DNA from 3 places in the Vibrio sp. JCM 18905 genome. Region 2 is predicted to be linked to each of the others. Evidence: predicted binding sites of a transcription regulator. Region 2 holds the regulator's gene; each other region holds the start of a gene.
The links. The regulator CRP, encoded in region 2, controls carbon source genes, mostly activating them, when cyclic AMP is high. The targets are predictions, from matches to a motif close to TGTGANNNNNNTCACA.

Region 1 (4,956 bases), on a different replicon from region 2:
AACCTTATCAAGCCCGTTCTAGAGCAAGGGAAACAAGCATTAGTTTTAGTACCTGAGATCGGTCTAACGCCCCAAACCATCAACCGCTTTAAACATCGATTTAATGTCCCGGTAGATGTGATTCATTCCGGTTTGAATGAAACAGAGCGTTTGAACGCCTGGTTATCGGCTCGCGATAAAGCCGCGGGGATCATCATTGGTACGCGCTCAGCCCTACTGACACCTTTTGCTGACTTGGGGATTATTATCGTTGATGAAGAGCATGACGCCTCGTATAAGCAACAAGACAGCTTGCGTTACCATGCCCGTGATGTTGCCGTCATGCGTGCCCATAAAGAGCAAGTACCGATTGTCCTTGGCTCAGCGACGCCAGCGTTAGAAACCCTACATAATGCACTGTCTGGTAAATATCACCATTTAACACTAACCCAACGAGCTGGCTCTGCCGTGCCAACCACCAATAAAGTGTTAGATGTAAAAGGTCAGTATTTAGAAAGTGGCTTATCCGCCCAACTGATTGCAGAAATGCGCAAACACTTAAAAGTGGGCAATCAGGTTATGTTGTTTCTTAACCGCCGAGGTTTCTCGCCCGCTTTGATGTGCCATGAATGTGGTTGGATTGCAGAATGTAAACGCTGTGATGCGTACTATACGTTCCACCATTACAGCAACGAAATACGCTGCCATCACTGCGGCTCACAACAACCTGTCATTCATCAGTGTCAGGGATGTGGTTCAACTCAACTGGTTACCGTCGGCGTAGGAACGGAACAGCTCGAACAACAATTGGCTCAGTTGTTTCCAGAATACAAAGCCATTCGCATCGACAGAGACAGCACACGTCGCAAAGGTAGCTTGGAAGATGCCCTTGAGTCGATTCGTAAAGGTGAATACCAAATACTGATAGGCACTCAAATGCTGGCTAAGGGGCACCACTTTCCAAATGTAACGCTCGTTGCTCTTTTGGATGTTGATGGCTCTCTATATAGTAGTGACTTCCGCGCTTCGGAGCGATTAGCTCAGCTGTTTATTCAGGTCGCAGGTCGTGCTGGCCGAGCAAGTAAACCTGGCGAAGTGATCCTACAAACTCACCATCCTGAGCACAGCTTGCTGCAAGCCCTACTTCAAAAAGACTATCGTCACTTTGCTATGACAGCTCTGGAAGAACGTAAGCTCGCCCAGCTTCCGCCTTATAGTTTCTTGACTCTGTTTAAAGCAGAAGCAAACCAAAGTGAAGTGGTTGAAGACTTCTTACGTCAGGTTCGCTTTACCTTAGAATCGCATCCTTTATTTGACAACACTTGCATGGTGCTGGGTCCAACACCATCACCTCTCGCCAAACGTGCAGGCAAATACCGCTGGCAGCTGTTACTTCAAACCCAGCATCGTTCATTGATGCAAAAGTTATTAACCAGTGCCAAACCTGCTATTGAGTTGTTGCCAAATGCCAAGAAAGTTCGCTGGAATTTAGACATAGAGCCACAAGATCTCAGCTAGCAAACGTTTAACTATGTAATGAATTACCATTTAATGTGATAAACATCACAACGGGATTGCAATTTTTGTTAAACAGACCGTAACTTTCACTTTAGAAATGAATAGACTATCCAAATTAGAAAAGTCTAAAGTGACTTGTTCGCACAGGCTTAGATTAAAACAATGACTATTCCCACAAATTGATGTCGCAGTGAAGAATCCATTTTTCCACTTGTTAACACGAACTGAGCGAAGAGCAAACGATGCTCTAACTCAGCGTGATTATTATGATTTCAAACAGGAATAACGTCATCTTGGCAAAAAATAAACGAGAGGTTAAAAACTATGGCGACAATGAAGGATGTTGCCCAGCTTGCGGGAGTGTCTACGGCTACGGTATCTCGAGCATTAATGAACCCAGAGAAGGTCTCTTCTTCAACGAGAAAAAGAGTAGAAGATGCCGTACTTGAAGCGGGTTATTCTCCAAACTCATTAGCGCGTAACTTACGTAGAAACGAATCAAAAACCATTGTCACTATCGTTCCCGACATCTGTGATCCTTATTTTTCTGAAATTATTCGCGGTATTGAAGATGCTGCCATGGAACATGGCTATCTAGTCCTGCTGGGCGATAGCGGACAACAGAAGAAACGTGAAAGTTCTTTCGTTAACCTCGTATTTACTAAGCAGGCAGATGGAATGCTACTGCTTGGCACAGATCTACCGTTCGATGTCAGTAAGCCAGAGCAAAAGAACTTACCTCCGATGGTAATGGCGTGTGAATTTGCGCCTGAACTCGAGCTTCCGACAGTACATATTGATAACCTGACCTCAGCATTTGAAGCGGTGAATTACCTAACCCAATTAGGTCATAAACGCATTGCTCAAATCTCTGGACCAGATACAGCAATATTGTGTCAGTTCCGCCAGCAAGGCTACCAACAAGCTCTGCGCCGTGCCGGCATCAATAAAGATCCACAATATAGTGTCATTACTGAGTTCTCTTTTGATGGCGGAGCAAAAGCCGTTCGTAAACTGCTCGAATTGCCAGAGCCACCAACGGCTATTTTCTGCCACTGTGACACAATGGCCATCGGCGCAATTCAAGAAGCGAAAAAGCTTGGCTTACGAGTACCGCAAGATCTCTCTGTTGTGGGCTTTGATGACATTAACTTCGCTCAGTACTGCGATCCACCGTTGACCACTATCTCTCAGCCTCGCTATGAGATTGGTCGACAAGCGATGCTAATGATGCTTGAGATGTTAAAAGGACACGACGTGCATTCAGGCTCGCGCCTACTTGAAACTAACCTCGTCATTCGCGGAAGTGCAGCGCCACCACAGCGCCCTTAACCTAAAAATTAGGTATTCATACCCAAAGCGGTGCTAAGGCGCCGCTTTTTATTTGCCCCTCCTGCTTTTTGTGTATCCCCGAATAAATATAAGCAAGAACGGAAACACACTCCTACACTCGGGCGTTGTCGCGCTTTAGCTATCAAGATTCTATCAATAGGGTGTTTTCTCAACTCGTTCTGGATTAACATATTTGCAAGAATCCTTGATGACCAGAAATAACCGTGGCAAATAGAGATTATGTAAGACGGGGGCGAGGCGCCCCAAAAAAGTCGACAAAAAAACAGCCGCCGAGAAGAAAAAAACCTTGGCGTAGTGGCCTGCTCGCTATCTTGCTCGTGGGTGGTTTTGGCTATGGTCTTTACCTTTTGAGTAGCGACCCAGAACCCAAACAACCTGTCGTGAAGCAGCCAACAACCACTGTAAGCAAACCAAAGCCGAAAAAAGACTTGCCGCCACCACCAGAAGAAAAGTGGGAATATGTTGAGTCACTACCGAAACGTGAAGTTGAAGTTGTGGCCAAAGAAATTGAAGTTTCTAAAATTCCTTACATCATGCAGTGTGGCGCGTACAAAACCCAGGCACAAGCGGAAGAGCGCAAGCTTGCAATCGCGTTCCAAGGGATGTCGAGCAAGATTCGTAAGAAAGAAGGCAGTTCATGGTATCGCGTGGTGCTAGGTCCGTATAAGTTCAAACGTGATGCAGAACGTGACCGTCATAAACTGCAACGCGCGAAAATCGAGCCATGTGCGATTTGGAAAGAAAATCTTTAAACTCAGGCCCTAGGAGCTAAGATCCTAGGGCCTTTCTTTTTGCCCCCTTGAATCCCCATTTCTCCTCCCCCATATACTGAATTAAATCCAAAGAGAAATAATCAAGAGGTCGACTGTGACTACCATTGTATCTGTACGTCGAAATAATAAAGTCGTCATCGCGGGTGATGGCCAAGTATCTCTAGGCAATACCGTAATGAAAGGTAATGCGCGCAAAGTTCGCCGCCTATACAACAACCAAGTACTAGCGGGCTTTGCTGGCGGCACTGCAGATGCCTTCACCCTTTTCGAGCGCTTCGAAAGCAAGCTACAAATGCACCAAGGCCACCTAACTAAGGCTGCGGTTGAGCTAGCCAAAGACTGGCGTAGCGATCGTGCTCTGCGCAAGCTCGAAGCCTTGCTTGCCGTTGCCGACGAAACCGCATCGTTAATCATTACCGGTAATGGTGATGTCGTACAGCCAGAACACGACCTGATTGCGATTGGCTCTGGTGGTGCTTACGCACAAGCTGCAGCAACCGCCCTACTAGAAAACACAGATCTAGATGCTCGTGAGATCGCGGAAAAAGCCCTCAACATCGCGGGTGATATTTGTGTCTTCACCAACCACCACCACACAGTAGAAGAGCTAGACTCAACGGTAGAGCCTGAAAAACCAACCGCGTAATCGTAACGAAGTAAGGAAAGAATATGTCTGAAATGACGCCTCGCGAAATCGTTCATGAATTGAACCGCCACATTATCGGTCAAGAAAAAGCCAAGCGTTCGGTTGCGATTGCACTTCGTAACCGCTGGCGCCGTATGCAGCTTGAAGAAAGTTTGCGTGCCGAAGTGACGCCAAAAAACATTTTGATGATTGGTCCTACTGGTGTTGGTAAGACTGAAATAGCACGCCGCCTAGCAAAACTGGCAAATGCACCATTCATCAAAGTTGAAGCGACAAAATTCACAGAAGTGGGTTACGTTGGTAAAGAAGTTGAAACCATCATCCGTGACCTGACTGATGTCGCGGTAAAAATGACGCATCAACAAGCGATGGAAAAAGTAAAATTCCGCGCTGAAGAGCAAGCGGAAGAACGCATTCTTGATGCGCTACTGCCACCAGCACGTGATAGCTGGGGTCAAGCAGAGCAAACGGAAGAGTCTTCTCACACTCGCCAGATCTTCCGTAAGAAACTGCGTGAAGGCCAACTAGACGATAAAGAAATTGAAATCGACGTAGCCGCACCACAAATGGGCGTAGAGATCATGGCGCCCCCAGGTATGGAAGAGATGACTAACCAGCTGCAAGGCATGTTCCAAAACCTGGCAGGCGACACTAAGAAAAAGCGTAAGCTGAAAATCAAAGACGCAA
Region 2 (4,956 bases):
TAGCAGTACGCAAGACTTCTTGATGTGCAACTCATCGTTCGAAAACTTCCGCGCAGCAGTCACCAAAGCGGCGTATGACCCTGAAACACAAAGCGTCATGATCGCACCAGACGTTGCGGATGCACTTTTGGTTGAGGAAGGGGATTTTGTTCGCCTTCTTCCGCAGTAACAGACGACAGAATTTAAGGATAGAAACAATGACACATTGGATTGCAGGTGAATGGGTACAAGGTCAGGGTGAAGCATTTACGTCTCTGTCACCTTACAACCAAGAAGTGATCTGGCAAGGCAACGGTGCAACGGCAGAGCAGGTGAATCAAGCGGTATCTGCAGCGCGTGAAGCGTTTATTGACTGGAAAAAACGCCCATTTGCAGAGCGTGAAGCGATCGTGTTGGCTTTTGCTGAGAAAGTAAAAGAGAACAGCGAGAAAATCGCTGAAGTCATTGCCAAAGAAACTGGTAAGCCAATTTGGGAAACGCGCACTGAAGCAGCGGCAATGGCAGGTAAAATTGCCATCTCTATTCGTGCTTACCATGACCGCACTGGTGAAGCGAGCCGTGAAGCGGCGGGCAACCAAATTGTGTTACGTCATCGCCCACTGGGCGTGATGGCGGTATTTGGCCCATATAACTTCCCTGGTCACCTACCAAATGGTCACATTGTGCCTGCGTTACTAGCGGGTAACACCGTTGTGTTCAAGCCATCCGAGCAAACGCCTTGGACTGGCGAGCTAGCTATGAAACTTTGGGAAGAAGTAGGTCTGCCGAAAGGCGTGATCAACCTTGTCCAAGGTGCGAAAGAAACCGGTATTGCGCTTGCTGATGCGAAAGGCATTGATGGCGTACTGTTCACGGGCAGCGCGAACACGGGGCATGTATTGCACCGTCAATTTGCGGGTCAACCAGGCAAAATGTTAGCACTAGAAATGGGTGGTAATAACCCGATGGTGATCTCTGATAAATACGGTGATTTGGATGCCACGGTGTACACCATCATCCAGTCAGCGTTTATCAGTGCCGGGCAGCGTTGTACGTGTGCTCGTCGTTTGTATGTGCCATTGGGTGAGAAAGGCGATGCGCTTATCACCAAGCTCGTCGAAGCGACGAAGAATATTCGCGTAGACCAACCATTTGCAGAGCCTGCGCCATTTATGGGGCCGCAAATCTCCGTTGCCGCAGCCAAGTTCATTCTCGATGCACAAGCGAACCTTCAATCACTTGGTGGTGAAAGCTTGATTGAAGCTAAAGCAGGAGAGGCGGCGTTTGTTTCTCCGGGCATTATTGATGTAACGAACATTGCTGAGCTACCAGATGAAGAGTACTTCGGTCCACTTCTGCAAGTGGTGCGTTACGAAGGGCTAGAAAAAGCCGTAGAACTGGCGAACGACACGCGCTTTGGTCTCTCTGCTGGTTTAGTTTCAACTGACGACCAAGAATGGGAATACTTCGTTGACCATATTCGTGCAGGGATCGTGAACCGTAACCGCCAGCTCACTGGTGCAAGTGGTGATGCGCCATTTGGTGGTCCTGGTGCGTCAGGTAACCTACGTCCAAGCGCTTATTACGCAGCAGACTACTGTGCGTACCCGATGGCATCAATGGAAGGTCAAGAGACTATCTTGCCTGCAACATTAAGCCCAGGTGTGGCGCTATAAGTTTTAATAACAGAGTCGCAACCATGTATTGCGGCTCACCTTGCCGGCGAATCATTTAGGTATGGGTTGTAGTGATCGTTGGCAGAACACGGAAAGTGAGCAAAGACTCGGAAAAGCGTGTTGACTGACTGGCATTTACCGTCACAGGTTGATGGCTGCTCGTTCATTATTCTGGACAACTTTTCGTTGTGAGCGAGCAGTCAACTTCCGCTTACCTTTTAACTCTACATCTCGTAACAAGGAGTCGTTATGACGCCCGATGTGTTATTTGAATCGCTATGGCAAGATTACATTCAACGTCTTTGCCCTTCTGCTGCGAAAGTACATCAGCTGCTTCAAGAAGATGAGCCTCTGATTAATGATCATATAGCTTTACGTACCTTCAATATTGCGCCTCTTGGTATCGAAACCTTAGCTAAACCATTTGTAGCCATTGGCTACCAGGCATGTGGTGACTACGTTTTCGAAAGTAAAAAGCTGGTTGCTAAACACTATGAGCACCCTGATCCGAAGCAACCTAAAGTCTTTATTAGTGAGCTAAAAGTTGAGGAGTGTTCACCTGAGCTGCAAGAGATTGTGAAAAAGCTGGTGGCACAAGTCGATGCAGGCAAGCTGAACGATAGCGCATTCTTACATGGTGGACGCTTGTGGGATTTAAGCTTTGCTGACTACCAAACGTTGGCTAAAGAAAGTGAATATGCATCTTGGTTGGCTGCGCATGGTTACGGCGCAAACCACTTCACGGTGAGCGTTAACCAGCTCAATGAATACGAAGAAGTGAAGCAAGTAAACGATCACTTACGTACGGCCGGATTTACCATCAATGAAAACGGCGGGGAAGTGAAGGGCACTCCTGAGGTGCTACTAGAACAATCATCGACCATGGCGGATAAAGTGGCGGTTCGCTTTAGCGAAGGCACTGAAATTATCCCTGGTGGCTTTTACGAGTTTGCTAAGCGCTACCCGATGGAAAATGGTGAGCTGTACCCAGGTTTTGTGGCGGCTTCAGCGGACAAAATCTTTGAAAGTACGAATGGCTAACTTTTAGGGTGAACCTTTCGGCTAACCAACTTGCTCATTAGTCTTTTGTTGCTCTGAGCTTAATGTGGTTACAAGACAAATAAAAAGCCACCAATGTCGCCATTGGTGGCTTTTATAATTTTGTTCGCGTCACTCTGGTTTGAGATTAACGAGTACCGTAAACCACGATAGTTTTACCGTGCGCAGAGATTAAGTTCTGCTCTTCTAACATTTTCAAGATACGACCTACTGTCTCACGAGAACAGCCAACGATTTGACCGATTTCTTGACGAGTGATCTTGATTTGCATGCCGTCTGGGTGAGTCATTGCGTCTGGTTGTTTTGCAAGGTTCAGAAGCGTCTGAGCGATACGACCAGTTACGTCTAGGAACGCCAGGTCACCCACTTTTTGGCTAGTTACTTGAAGACGACGAGCCATCTGCGCAGAAAGGCGCATTAGGATGTCTGGGTTTACTTGGATAAGCTGACGGAATTTCTTGAAAGAAATTTCAGCAACTTCACAAGGAGATTTAGCACGAACCCAAGCTGTGCGCTCTTGGTCTTCCTCGAATAGACCAAGTTCACCAATAAAGTCTCCTTGGTTTAGGTAAGAAAGGATCATCTCCTTACCTTCTTCGTCTTTGATAAGAACCGCAACAGAACCTTTAACGATGTAGTACAAAGTTTCTGCCTTTTCGCCCGCGTGAATTAGCGTGCTCTTTGAAGGGTACTTATGAATATGACAATGTGAAAGAAACCACTCTAATGTTGGGTCGGTTTGAGGTTTACCTAGAACCATAATATCTCACTTCCTCTGCAGGGTACGCTTGCGCTATCCATATTTTAGCTAAGCCTGAATTAGGCATACTAGAATAAGAGCACTTTTTATATGCTGCAAGCTCTCTTGTGTTTCGGTAAGAAATAGTATCCTTTTTCGAAAACGATTTCTTGATTTTAATCGTGCCATGATTGAGATTTTGTAAGCAAAACTGTGCACATGATCACGGTATGAAAAGTAAACATCTTCGCAGGCAGGTTTTTAGCCAATTTTCCCTGTTTCGATGAGCTGTTGTAGGATAGGCCGAACTATGAGCTCCATTGCAAAGCTCATCTTACCGCCTGGCACGACAATCGTGTTGTGGCGTGACATGAATGAGCCATCAATCATAGCCAGGAGATATGGGAAGTCGACTTTCTTTATCCCACGCAAGCGAATCACGACAAAGCTCTCATCTAGACTTGGGATACCTTTCGCGTTAAGTGGGTTAGAGGTATCGACCGTTGGGACGCGCTGAAAGTTAATATGAGTGCGAGAAAATTGCGGAGTGATGTAGTTAAGATAATCGTCCATCGAGCGCACGATAGAATCCATTACTGCTTCTCGTGAATGACCGCGGTCACGAGTATCACGCACAAACTTTTGGATCCACTCTAAGTTTACGATTGGTACCATACCAATCAAGAAATCCACATGCTGCGCAACATTAACATCGCCATCCACAACACCGCCGTGCAAGCCTTCATAGAAGAGAACGTCACTGTTCTCCGGTAAGTCCTGCCATGGTGTGAAGGTACCAGGCATTTGATTATAAGGTACGGCCTCGTCAAAGGTGTGTAGGTAGCGACGTACGCTGCCTGCGCCATCGTGACCATATTTACGGAAAAACTCTTCCAATCCTGGAAAGTCATTAGCTTGAGGGCCAAAGTAGCTAATGTGTCGACCTTGCTCGCGCGCTTTACGGATTTCTATATCCATTTCAGGGCGAGTAAAGCGATGGAAGCTGTCGCCTTCAACCCATGCGGGTTTAACGTTCATCATATTGAACATCTTACGGAAGGCTTCAGATGTAGTGGTCGTGCCGGCACCGGATGAACCAGTAACCGCAATAATTGGGTGTTTAGCTGACATGACAAACCTTGTCGAAAATTACTTACCTGTAATGTGCAGTAGGCTGCTACTGCACGGTCGATAACCCACTATAGCACGTAACAATGCCTTGTCATTGAGTGGGGTACGGTAAAATGTGAAGGGTCTAAAATTTTGTTTTTACCTGAATATCGACGGTTTCGTGCAGTTCAGAGAATACGATAACCGCTTCGCCTTTTTCTAATTGAGTTTTTACTTGATCCACTTTGTCTTGCAAAGAAATCTCGACGGTTCCGTAATCCGTGCCTTCACGTAAGACGAATTCACGAATTAAGTTTTCCAATGTTTCTGGCGCAATGTCTTGCCATGGAATGATCATAAATACCTCGAACTTTTATGATGAGCGGCTAGTTT
Region 3 (4,956 bases), on a different replicon from region 2:
TCTTTTGGAAAATGACCAAAGGTAGCGCTTGGCTACCTTGGTCTTAACTCTGTTCTATTAACGGTGAACCGCTTTTAGTTTCCAGATGTTGTTCACATAGTCGCGAATTGAGCGATCTGAGGTGAACTTGCCGACAAGAGCGGTATTAAGAATGGCTTTCTTCGCCCAGCCAGCTTGGTCTTTGTATTGTTCGCTCATGTCTTCGTGCGCTTTCACGTAAGATGCGAAGTCCGCAAGACATAAGTACGGGTCACCACCATCTAGTAGGCTGTCGTACGTTGCACGCAGTAAGCCTGGTTGACCTGGAGTGAATTCTTCACCCAGTAGTAGGTCCATAGACGCTTTGAGTAGGTGATCCGCATTGTAGTAATCAAATGGGTTGTAACCTTGAGCTTTCAGCGCTTTCACACCTTCAACGTCTAGACCGAAGATGTAGATGTTCTCATCGCCTACTTCTTCACGAATCTCAACGTTAGCACCATCCATCGTACCGATCGTTAGGGCACCGTTAAGCGCCATCTTCATGTTACCAGTACCTGATGCTTCTTTACCCGCAAGTGAAATTTGTTGTGATACGTCCGCCGCAGGAATAATAATTTCAGCCATGCTCACACGGTAATCAGGAATGAAGACCACTTTCAGCTTGTTGCCGATGCGAGGGTCGTTGTTCACTTTCTCAGCAATCTTGTTAATAGCGAAAATGATTTCTTTCGCTAGGTGGTAACCCGGTGCCGCTTTCGCTGCGAAGAACACAACGCGAGGCACACATTCGAAGCCTGGTTCGTGAATAATGCGATGGTACAGAGACAGTACGTGTAGAAGGTCTAAGTGCTGGCGCTTGTACTCGTGCAGACGCTTGATTTGAACATCGAAGATCGCATTAGTATCGAGTTCGATACCCATGTTCTCTTTCACCCAGTTAGCTAGGCGTTCTTTGTTCTCTTTCTTCACTGCCATGAATTCTTTCTGGAATTTCTCGTCAGTGGCGTACTTAGCGATGCCTTCTAGTTGCTCTAGTTTCGCTGGCCATTCTGGGCCGACTTTCTCTGTGATTAGCTTAGAAAGACCTGGGTTACAGAACTTCAACCAACGACGTGGCGTAATACCGTTCGTTACGTTGTGTAGACGTGTTGGGTACATTTCGTGGAACTCTGGGAATAGGTCTTTCTTAACCAATTCAGAGTGAAGTGCCGCTACACCGTTTACTGCGTAAGAGCCAATTACACATAGGTTTGCCATGCGGACCATGCGGTGGAAACCTTCTTCGATGATAGAAAGCTTCTGTTGTTTCGCGACATCACCCGGCCACATTGCACGTACGTCTTGTAGGAAACGGTGGTTGATCTCGTAAATGATCTCCATGTGACGTGGTAGTAGGTGCTGAATTAGCGACTCTGGCCATGTCTCTAGTGCTTCTGGAAGTAGCGTGTGGTTAGTGTACGCGAATGTTTGAGAGCTGATTTCCCAAGCCGCTTCCCAAGTTAGACCTTTTTCGTCCATCAGGATGCGCATTAGCTCAGGAATCGCAATCGTTGGGTGCGTATCGTTAAGCTGAATAGTCTCTTGCTTCGGTAGATCCGCTAGCGAGTAGCCCGCAGCTTCGTGGCGACGTAGGATGTCACGTACAGACGCAGCAGAGTGGAAGTACTGCTGCATAAGACGCAGTGTTTTACCTTTCTCGTGGTTGTCATTCGGGTAAAGCACTTTAGTGATGTTGCCTGCGTCGATCAGTGCGTGCTGCGCTTCGAAGTAGTCACCGTTGTTAAAACTTGCTAGCGAGAATGGTGCAATTGCCTGACATTCCCAAAGACGTAGCGGGTAAACCGTGTCTGATTCGTAACCCACAATTGGTAGATCCCAAGGCATTGCTCTTACAGACATGCCAGGAACCCATTTGCGAACTTCTTTACCGTTCTCGTTAACCACTTCAACGTGACCGTAGAAACCGATCTCTTGTGCAAGTTCTGGACGAGCAATTTCCCAAGGGTAGCCTTCTACACCACGCCATGCGTCAGGTGCTTCTTGCTGGCGACCATCTTTGAAAGACTGTTTGAACAAACCGTATTCGTAGTGCAAGCCGTAACCGACGGTTGGGAATTCTTGTGCCGCACATGAATCCATGAAACATGCCGCTAGACGACCAAGACCACCGTTACCCAATGATGGGTCACGTTCTTCTTCTAGCAGGTCAGTTAGGTTGTAACCCAGTTCAGCCATTGCTTCTGTTACTTGTTCGTACAGACCCATGCTGATTAGGTTGTTGCCCGTCAAACGACCGATAAGGAATTCTAGCGAAAGGTAGTTAACGCTCTTCGCACTTTTAATGCGTGGATCTTCTTCAGTAGCAAGCAAATCTAAAGTAGTGAACTCAGCCAGTGCATGACCCATTGCTAGGTACCAAGCTCGGCTGTCTGCGTTTTCAATCGTGTGAGCGTAAGTTACAGATAGGTGTTTCTTTACGCTTTCTTGGAACGACTTCTTGTCAAATTGTTTTTGTTGAGTAGGTTTCATTACGAAATTCTCACGTCTTTTGGTAATTCATCTGCCATACATCGTGCATTTACCTCTGTGAATAAACATCCTCCTAATTCTCCTCCTTTGAAGGAGGAGGGCTGAGGGCGTAGAGGGGGTACCATTGCTAGGTTAGTGATCCAAATCTCAACAAAGTGAGCTTTGCTCCAGTTCTTAGTGATTTTGATCACAATGGAATATGAGAAAGGTTAAAACCCGTTCATGACGCTTTTTATAGCCCACTCATCTGATGATGTGAAAATTGTAATATTGGTCACATTAACTTGGTTAACATGGAAAGATTTTTCATAATCGATGTGCAACGAGATCTTAATACGTTCGACACAAAAGATATTTAAGTGACAAGAATCACAAATAAAGGGCGTAGTTGATGGTAAATCCATCAACCCTTGAGAATTAGGAAGTGGATCAAAGTAACGGACATTTCTGATGTCGTACCATCCCACACGGCTCACAGGATTGTACGCTTTTTATACAAACTAGAATTAGGCGGTGTGAGTTATTTCTAGTTTTCGCTAGCTTTTATATCTAAGTGACCGTATGGAATGGTTTTTCAGACGGATGCAAGCCCCAACAAGAGGCGACATCAACCGGCATTCAAGCAGTTTTTGATGCCGGTGAAATCATTCAGTAAGACGAAGCTTTCGAGAGGGCCTTACTGAAATGATCACGTCGCAATCACTTGGGTATACATAAATAAGGACATAATTACTAATGTGGATTCCATCTAAGCTTACTCGACCAGGACGCCTGCACAATGCCATCGTGCGCCCACGAGTGTTGGACTTACTACAGCAAGCGCCTTACTACAAATTGGTTTTATTCCGCTCCCCAGCAGGTTACGGAAAAACCACCATGGCAGCGCAGTGGCTATCCGATAAACCAAACGTCGGTTGGTACAGCATTGATGACAGCGATAACGACGGCTTTCGTTTTGTGAACTACCTGCTTCAAGCATTAAACAAAGCCACCAACTTCAGTTGCTCTAACGCACAAAAACTGGCGGAAAAACGCCAGATCTCTTCTCTACGTTCTTTATTCAGCGAAGTGTTCGCGGAAATGGCTGATTTTCATCAAGAGTGCTACGTGGTGCTAGATGACTATCACTTGATTACCAACGATGAAATCCATGAATCCATGCGTTTCTTCTTAAAACACATGCCAGACAACCTCACCGTTGTGGTAACAAGTCGTGCAGCGCCGCCTCTGGGTACTGCAAACTTACGTGTTCGTGATTTAATGATCGAAATCGGCAACGAGATGTTGGCGTTCGATACCGAAGAAACGACTCGCTTCTTTAATCAGCGTATTGCCGATGGCATCGACGAAGACATGGCAAACAACCTCAGAACCTATGTGGAAGGTTGGCCATCGGCGATGCAGTTGATCGCGTTACAAGCGCAACATCAAAACCGTACATTGGCGCAAACCGTAGAGTCGGTATCGCAGTTCAATCACGCGCATTTGTGGGATTACCTGGTCGAAGAAGTATTTGACCTACTCGATCACGAAACTCGTCATTTCTTGATGCAAGTTTCCGTGCTTGACCACTTCAATGATGAGTTGGTGTTTGCCCTCACCCAACGCGAAGATGCGCTTGGTTTGATCGAATCATTAAACCGCTACGGCTTATTCATCTACCCACTCGAAGGGGAGCAAAACTGGTTCCGATTCCATAACTTATTTGGCGAGTTTTTGTCTCATGAGCGCCAAGCGCGTATTCCTCAGCAAGAAAAAGATCTTCACCGCAATGCAGCTGTTGCCTGGTTACAACAAAAAGCACCGCACCAAGCGATTCACCATGCACAAAAGTCGAACGATAAAGACTTGGTGGTAGAAATTCTAAACGAATTCGGCTGGAAGATGTTTAACCAAGGCGAGCTCAGCACACTGGAAAGCTCAATTAATAAGTTGGATGCTGAGCTTCTGTTCAGCCACCCAAAACTTACGATGCTCCGAGCTTGGTTGGCTCAAAGTCAGCATCGTTATAACCAAGTAGGCCACCTGCTTGAAGAAGCGGAAGAGGAGCATAAAAAGCGTAACATTGAGTTAGATATTCATTATCAAGGTCAAGCAAACGCGCTGCTTGCTCAAGTGGCTATCAACAGCAACCAACCAGAGAAAGCACTCGAATTAGCGGAGCTAGCACTTAGCCAACTTGATAACACGATTTACCGTAGCCGCATTGTGGCAACTTCGGTTGTTGGCGAAGTTAACCACGTGCTAGGTAAACTCGACCGCGCGTTACCGATGATGCAACAAACCGAAAAATTGGCGCGTCAGTACCAAGTTTACCACCAAGCGTTATGGGCGATTTTACAACAAAGCGAGATTTTGATTGCGCAAGGTTACGTACAAGCCGCCTTTGAGCTGCAAGATTCCGCATTCCGCCTGATTGAAGATCAGCAACTTCAACATGTTCCT

Region 1: the regulator CRP is predicted to act here: its motif matches at 1,532-1,547, upstream of cytR (DNA-binding transcriptional regulator CytR).
Region 3: the regulator CRP is predicted to act here: its motif matches at 2,688-2,703, upstream of ACZ5ZC_RS03990 (glycogen/starch/alpha-glucan phosphorylase).

Annotation. Positions count from the first base shown of each region.
Region 1 is NZ_AP043879.1:217,111-222,066, reverse strand. It holds gene priA (primosomal protein N') at 1-1,497, shown strand, start outside; gene cytR (DNA-binding transcriptional regulator CytR) at 1,801-2,829, shown strand; gene ftsN (cell division protein FtsN) at 3,054-3,602, shown strand; gene hslV (ATP-dependent protease subunit HslV) at 3,718-4,269, shown strand; gene hslU (HslU--HslV peptidase ATPase subunit) at 4,293-4,956, shown strand, end outside.
Region 2 is NZ_AP043880.1:427,714-432,669, forward strand. It holds gene astA (arginine N-succinyltransferase) at 1-169, shown strand, start outside; gene astD (succinylglutamate-semialdehyde dehydrogenase) at 198-1,655, shown strand; gene ACZ5ZC_RS18650 (DUF1338 domain-containing protein) at 1,905-2,696, shown strand; gene crp (cAMP-activated global transcriptional regulator CRP) at 2,842-3,474, opposite strand; gene ACZ5ZC_RS18660 (phosphoribulokinase) at 3,715-4,584, opposite strand; gene ACZ5ZC_RS18665 (YheU family protein) at 4,709-4,921, opposite strand; gene ACZ5ZC_RS18670 (hydrolase) at 4,955-4,956, opposite strand, start outside.
Region 3 is NZ_AP043878.1:913,857-918,812, reverse strand. It holds gene ACZ5ZC_RS03990 (glycogen/starch/alpha-glucan phosphorylase) at 58-2,511, opposite strand; gene malT (HTH-type transcriptional regulator MalT) at 3,247-4,956, shown strand, end outside.